Azospirillum sp. TSH100: one gene and its partner. The protein of the gene in region 1 interacts with the protein of each later gene in a pairwise test. Links are inferred from orthologs where the notes say so. Each region holds a gene or a part of one and is shown on either strand. Other genes may lie near its edges. The genes, in order: E6C72_RS12510 and recJ.

The links.
Region 2: the proteins of E6C72_RS12510 (region 1) and recJ interact in binary tests that used the Escherichia coli proteins (3 or more experiments, as listed by UniProt). The link is inferred for Azospirillum sp. TSH100 from one-to-one orthologs.

The regions. Positions count from the first base shown.
Region 1 is NZ_CP039634.1:2,640,628-2,643,962, reverse strand. What follows is about bases 192-3,212. They hold E6C72_RS12510 (type IA DNA topoisomerase), read right to left. Parts: upstream 2,829-3,212; coding sequence 555-2,828; downstream 192-554. Other genes in these bases: E6C72_RS12505 (serine protease), read left to right, coding at 2,847-3,212; E6C72_RS12515 (hypothetical protein), read right to left, coding at 192-422. Outside these bases: more of E6C72_RS12515, read right to left, coding at 1-191; more of E6C72_RS12505, read left to right, coding at 3,213-3,335.
Region 2 is NZ_CP039634.1:1,730,490-1,733,740, forward strand. Bases 115-3,051 are described here. They hold recJ (single-stranded-DNA-specific exonuclease RecJ), read left to right. Parts: upstream 115-653; coding sequence 654-2,450; downstream 2,451-3,051. Other genes in these bases: E6C72_RS08235 (molybdopterin oxidoreductase family protein), read left to right, coding at 115-549; dusA (tRNA dihydrouridine(20/20a) synthase DusA), read left to right, coding at 2,779-3,051. In the rest of the region: more of E6C72_RS08235, read left to right, coding at 1-114; more of dusA, read left to right, coding at 3,052-3,251. UniProt on the Escherichia coli protein: Single-stranded-DNA-specific exonuclease.

The DNA of each region.
Region 1 (3,335 bases):
ACGCCAAGGATGAAGACTTCCGACGTCGCGACCGGCTTTTGGACGCGGTCATACAGGGTGACCGTCATCGGCACCCAGGTGCCGACCCACAGAATCTTGCTGCTCGACAGGAACTGCGTGCCCGGCCTGGCCCCCGGCGCCGTCTTCAGCGTCTCGTAGTTGGGGATGTTGGTGGCTGACATGGCAACGCCGACCGATCCGGTGTCCATCGTCACCGTGTGGATGGCGCTGTCGCCGGCGATGCTGAAATTCAACTTCGGCGGATCGGTGAAGGACACCGGTTGGAAATTCGCGAAGGGGATGCATTGCGCCACACTGATGCCGCCATAGTTCAGCATGCTTTGGGCCAGCGCGGGAGCTGTCGCGACCAGAGTCAGCGCGGCAGCAGTGACGGTGCGCGAGGTCCGACCGGAAAATCTCATGGGAAGCGCCCAGCAATGATTGAGGCTGCTGCTAGAATTGCCAGCCGATCGAGGCGTGTCCAGCAATCAATGTCGCCGAAATCGGGTAAATCTTCTCAAAACCGCAACCTGAAGCGTGGCCGTTTCAGGCAATTACCGGGCGTGCTGGTCCAGAAAGCTCCGGCATTGGTCGAAATCACGCAGGCAGGAATCGGGCAGGGCGATGCCTTTGCGCTCCGCAAGACTGCGGGCGAAGGCAACCATCCGCTCGGTTGGTTCGCGGCGGCGCCACGCTTCCGGCGGGGGCATGTCGGCGCCTGACGCGCCCTCCGCAACCACATCCACCGGAAGAGGGCTGGCCTTGGTCTTGCGGGGACGCCGCGGCTTCGGTGCCGTCGGCTCACCATCGGTGGGTGCGGCGGCCTTGCGCGTCCGCCGGCGCACCGGCTTTGTGGTGTCACCACGCGCCGCCGCGGCGCTGCGTGCTGCTGTGCCGTACCCTGCAGTGCCGCGTCCCGTCGTGCCCCGTCGGGTGAATCGCGCCTTGGCGGCGGGTTGACCGAGATCGAGCGCGACGCCGCGCTGTCCGACCAGCGTCCCGATCAACCGGTCGGCTTCGCTGGCGATGGCGTCGATCACCCGCCGGAAATCGGCGCGGCCGGTCACCACCTCGTCCAGCTTCATCTCCCACAGCGCGGTGGTGCCGGGATCGACCAGCGTCGGGGCGGCGGCGCGCAGGGTCTCGAACAGGTGCAGGCCGGCCGGGGTTGGCACCAGCCATTTGCCGTCGGCTCCTAGCATGTTCTGTTTGCGCAGCCCCTTGATCACCTCGGCGCGGGTGGCCGGGGTGCCAATGCCCTTGGCCTCCTTCAGCCGGTCACGCAGAGCCGGATCCTCGACGAACCGCCAGGCGTTCTGCATGGCGTCTACCAGCGTGCCCTCGTTGTAGCGCGGCGGCGCCTGGGTGCGCTTCGCCTCTACCTTCGGATCGCTCAGAGTCGTCAATTCGCCGTCGGTCAGCGGTGGCAGGGTCTGTTCGGCTTCCTCCTCCGGCTTGCCGCCGGACCGGTCATCGCTCTCCGCGGAGCCGAAGGCGGCCTTCCAGCCCAGCTTCAATGGAATGCGCCCGACCGCCCGGAAGGCGACCGGCTTGATCCCTTCTGGCGATGGCACAGGAACCGGCATGGTGACGCTGGTCTGGCGATACTCGTAATCCGGCATCACCGCGGCGAGGTAGGACCGGCAGATCAGCGCGAACAGCCGCTTTTCGTCGTCGCTCAGCCGTACCAGCCGCGACTCCAGATCGTCCAGCACATTGACGTTGGGAATCACCGCATGGTGCGACACGCCTTCCAGCGCCTTGTCGCAGAAATGGCCGGACTTGCCCTTGCGAATCACCGGGCGGGCAATGTCGAGATGGGCGAAGCCGCGCAGCCGGGTCAGCGCCCCGACGATGGCCGGCGCGTCGGCAATCTGGTTCTCCGAAAGGTAGCGCGCCTCGGCACGTGGGTAGGTGATGAGCTTCTTGCCATCGCCGTCATACAGCTCCTGCGCCACCGCCAGCGTGCGGTCGGCGGTCCAGCCCCAGCGCTGGCCGCAGGTCTTCTGCAACGACGGCAGGTCGTACAGCTTGGGTGGCGCCTGCCGTTTCTCCTCCACCGTCACGGTCAGCGGGCCGCGGTGGTTGTCGGCAGCGCGAGCGATGGCCTCGGCGGCGGCGCGGTCCTTGATGCGGTCCTTCGGCGCCGGGGCGTGGCGCATCTGGAAGCTGCCCTCCGCCACGCTGGCGGTCGCCACCACCTCGAAATAATCCTCGGGCTTGAAGTTGCGGATCTCCAGCTCGCGCAGGCAGACGATGGCCAGAGTCGGGGTCTTCACCCGGCCGATGCCGATGACGCCGCGGGTGCCGGGGGCGAGCAGGGTCTTGGTCGCCGTCCGGGTCAGCGAGAGGTTGAAGATCTGGTCGGCCTGCTGGCGCGCCACGGCCGCCTCGTAGAGCGGCCGCATGGAGTCGTTCGGCTTCAGCGCCGCGAAGGCGTCGCGCAGGGTCTTTGGATCCTGGGCTGTGAAAAGCGCGCGCCGCACCTTGCCGCGATAGCCGACATGCTCCAGGATTTCCTGGCCGATCAGCTGGCCTTCGCGGTCGCAGTCGGTGGCGAGGATCACCTCGTCGCAGGCGCGCAGCGCCGCGGTGATCGCCTGCAGCTTCGCCGCCTTGTTGCCACCCTGGTCGGGGCGGGTGGGATAGAGCCCGTCCGGCTTCAGCAGGGTCGGCGACCAGCGTTTCCAGGCGGGATCGACCTCATCCGGCTCGGCAAGCCGCAACAGGTGGCCCTCGGCCGGCAGGATGCGGCCGTAGCGGTCGCCCAGGGCCGCGCGCAGGTCCTTCGCCTGGCTGGATTTCTCGGTGATGATCAGCGTCGCCATGCGCCGGAGGATACGGGATTGAGGGAAACGGAGCAAGAACATGCGCGCGGCCGACGGCAGGCCGGTCCCGGCCGTCTGGCCGTAACCGCTCTCGCCCTCACGCTCCTGGCCGGCGCGGCCACCGCCCATGCGGAACGGCCGCTTCTGCCCGGCGTCGGGATGGACGACCGGCGGGCGCCGGTGGATGCGGCCGCGGATCCCTGGCGCAGCGTGGTGCGGGTGCAGACGAATCTGGCCGGGCGTTGCACCGGGGCGCTGGTCGGCCGGAGCACGGTGGTGACCGCCGGCCATTGCCTGTTCAATCCGCGCACCCGCCGCTTCCTCCAGGCGTCCTCCCTGCATGTGCTGTTCGGTTACGACCGGGGTGCGTACACCCGCCATGTCAGGGTGGCGCAGGTGGCGACCGATCCGGCCTATGACCCGGCCGCCGCGGCGCCGATGGCCGCCGCCGATTGGGCGGTGCTGACCCTGGCCGATCCGGCGCCGGACTCGGTGCCGCCGCTCCCC
Region 2 (3,251 bases), 910 kb from region 1 along the record:
GCGGCGACGCTCACCGCCGACCGCTGGATCGACGCCCAGCCCGATTTCGAGACCTCCCACTTCCTCAACGGCTTCGCCCATCCCGACGCCAAGTTCCGCTTCGCCCCCGACTGGGCCGCACTCGGCCCCTATGGCGGCATGCCGGAACTGCCCGACCACATGGCCCCCGGCCGCGACGCCGATGCGGAGCATCCCTTCCGTCTCGTCACCGCCCCGGCACGCCAGTTCCTCAACACCTCCTTCACCGAGACGCTGACCGCCCAGAAGCGCGAAGGCCGTCCCACCGCGCTGATCCACCCGGACGATGCAGCGGGGCTGGGGCTTGCCGATGGCGATGCGGTACGGCTGGGCAACCCGCAGGGCAGCGTGGTGGTCCATGCCAAGCCCTTCGCCGGGGTGCCGCGCGGCGTGGTGATCGTCGAAGGCATCTGGCCCAACGGCGCCTTCGTCGAGGGCATGGGCATCAACAGCCTGACTTCGCCGGAACCGGTCCCGCCCGCCGGCGGGGCGGCCTTCCACGACACGGCGGTGTGGATGCGGGCGGCGTAAGCCCCCGCACGCTCATCCCACCCCTGCCCACACCCACCCGTGCGCCGCACGCCCATCTCTGCTATGGCTGTGCCCCCATCCCAGAGAGACCGTGCAGCACCGCCATGACCGAAGCCGCCGCCTTCCTCAACGTCGCCAACTCCCTGTCCGGCAAGCGCTGGCAGGCGCGGCCCTGCGACGAGCGGCAGGCGCAGGCGCTCACCCAGGGGCGCGGGTTGCCGGAGATCGTCGGCCGGGTGCTGGCCGCCCGCGGCGTTACCGACGAGACCTGCGACACCTTCCTGAACCCGACGCTGAAGGCTCTGCTGCCCGATCCTTCGCGCTTCCGCGACATGGATCCGGCGGCCGAGCGCATCGCGCGGGCCATCCGCGACGGCGAGCCGGTGGCGGTCTTCGGCGACTACGACGTCGACGGCGCAACCTCCGCCGCCTTGCTGCGCCGCTTCTTCCGTTCGCTCGGCGCCGACATCCGCGTCTATGTCCCCGACCGCATCAAGGAGGGCTACGGCCCCAACGCTGCGGCTCTGCTGCGTCTGAAAGGGGAGGGGGTGCGGCTGGTGGTGACGGTCGATTGCGGCATCTCCGCCTTCGCCGCCCTGGAAGCCGCCGCCGAGGCCGGGCTGGATGTCGTCGTCCTGGATCACCATGCCGCAGAGCCGCGCCTGCCGCCCGCCGTCGCCCTGGTCAACCCCAACCGGCTGGACGAGGACGGCGCCTACCGCACGCTTTGCGCCGCCGGTGTCACCTTCATCACCATCGTCGCGGTCAACCGCGTGCTGCGCCAGTCGGGTTTCTATAGCGACCGGGCGGAGCCCAACCTGATGGAGTGGCTCGACATCGTGGCGCTCGGCACGGTGTGCGACGTGGTGCCCCTGACCGGCCTCAACCGCGCGCTGGTGTCGCAGGGGCTGAAGGTGATGGCGCGGCGTGCCAACCCCGGCCTTGCCGCCCTGTCCGACGTGGCGGGGGTGAAGGAGAAGCCGGACGCCTACCATGCAGGCTATGTCCTCGGCCCGCGCGTCAATGCCGGCGGCCGGGTGGGGGCGTCCGACCTCGGCGCCCGCCTGCTCTCCACCGACGATCCCATCGAGGCGATGGAACTGGCCCAGCGGCTGGAGGGCCACAACGCCGAGCGCCGCACCATCGAGCAGGCGGTCCTCGACGAGGCGCTGGAGCGTGTCGCCGCCGAAGCCGGGCGCGAGACCGATCTGGTCTTCGTCACCGGTGCCGGCTGGCACCCCGGCGTCATCGGCATCGTCGCCGCCCGCCTGAAGGAGCGCTACAGCCGCCCCGCCTGCGTCGTCGCCCTGGAGGAGGCCGCCGACGGCACCGTCATCGGCAAGGCGTCCGGCCGTTCGGTGCGCGGTGTCGATCTCGGTGCCGCAGTGATCGCCGCCCGGCAGGAGGGGCTGCTGCTGGCCGGCGGCGGCCACCGCATGGCGGCGGGCTTCACCGTGGCCGGCGACAAGATCGACGCGCTGCGCGACTTCCTGCACAGCCGCATCTCCGAACAGGTGGCATCCGCGCCGCTGGTTCCGACGCTGGAACTGGACGGCGCGCTGTCGGTCGGCGGCGCCAGCGTCGGTCTGGTGACCATGCTCGACAAGCTCGGTCCCTACGGCACCGGCAATTCCGAGCCGCGCTTCGCCATCGCCGACGCCCGCGTCGTTCGTGCCGATGTGGTGGGTGCCAACCATGTCCGCTGCATCCTGCAAGGCAACGACGGCGCCCGGCTGAAGGCCATCGCCTTCCGTGCGCTCGACAGCGACATGGGCCAGGCCCTGCTGACCGGCCGCGGCACTCCCTTCCACCTCGCCGGCGTGCTGCGGATCGACCGCTGGAACGGGTCCGAGGGCGTGCAGTTGCTGATCGACGACGCCGCACCCGCGCGCTCGGCGTAGAGTGTCCAACGGTTCTGCGGGGCAGGGCGCAAAAAAGTATCGGGCGATGCGAAAAAGCGCTTGCGCTCTCCGGCTCCGGTCTTTAGAAAGCGCGTCACCGCGAACGACGTCCCCGTCGTCTAGAGGCCTAGGACACCGCCCTTTCACGGCGGCGACACGGGTTCGACTCCCGTCGGGGACGCCACCTCCTCAAAGGTGCGCGACAAGCTTAGAAAGGCCCGGCTGCATAGCCGGGCCTTTTGCGTTTACCGGGATTTGCGCCCGGCGGTTGCCCGTCGATCCGGTTTCGCCCATCCTGATTTTTCCGGCCGCAGCAGAGCTGACCGCGATGACCGCCCCGACCCCCGTCACCTCCACCATCCCCCTCAGTGTCGCCCCGATGATGGACTGGACCGACCGGCATTGCCGGTACTTCCACCGTCTGCTGTCGCGCTCGACCCTGCTCTATACCGAGATGGTGACCACGGGCGCCGTGCTGCATGGCGACCGTGAACGGCTGCTGGGCTTCGATGCGGCGGAACATCCGGTGGCGCTCCAGCTCGGCGGCTCCGACCCGGCGGATCTCGCCGCCTGCGCCCGCATCGCGGAAGAGTGGGGCTATGACGAGGTGAACCTCAATGTCGGCTGCCCCAGCGACCGCGTGCAGTCCGGCCGCTTCGGCGCCTGCCTGATGGCCGAGCCCGATCTGGTGGCCCGGCTGGTCGGCGCCATGCGCGATGCGGTCTCGATCCCCGTCACCGTCAAGTCGCGCATCGCCATCGACGAGATGGAGGAGTGGCCGACGTTGAACCATTTCATCCG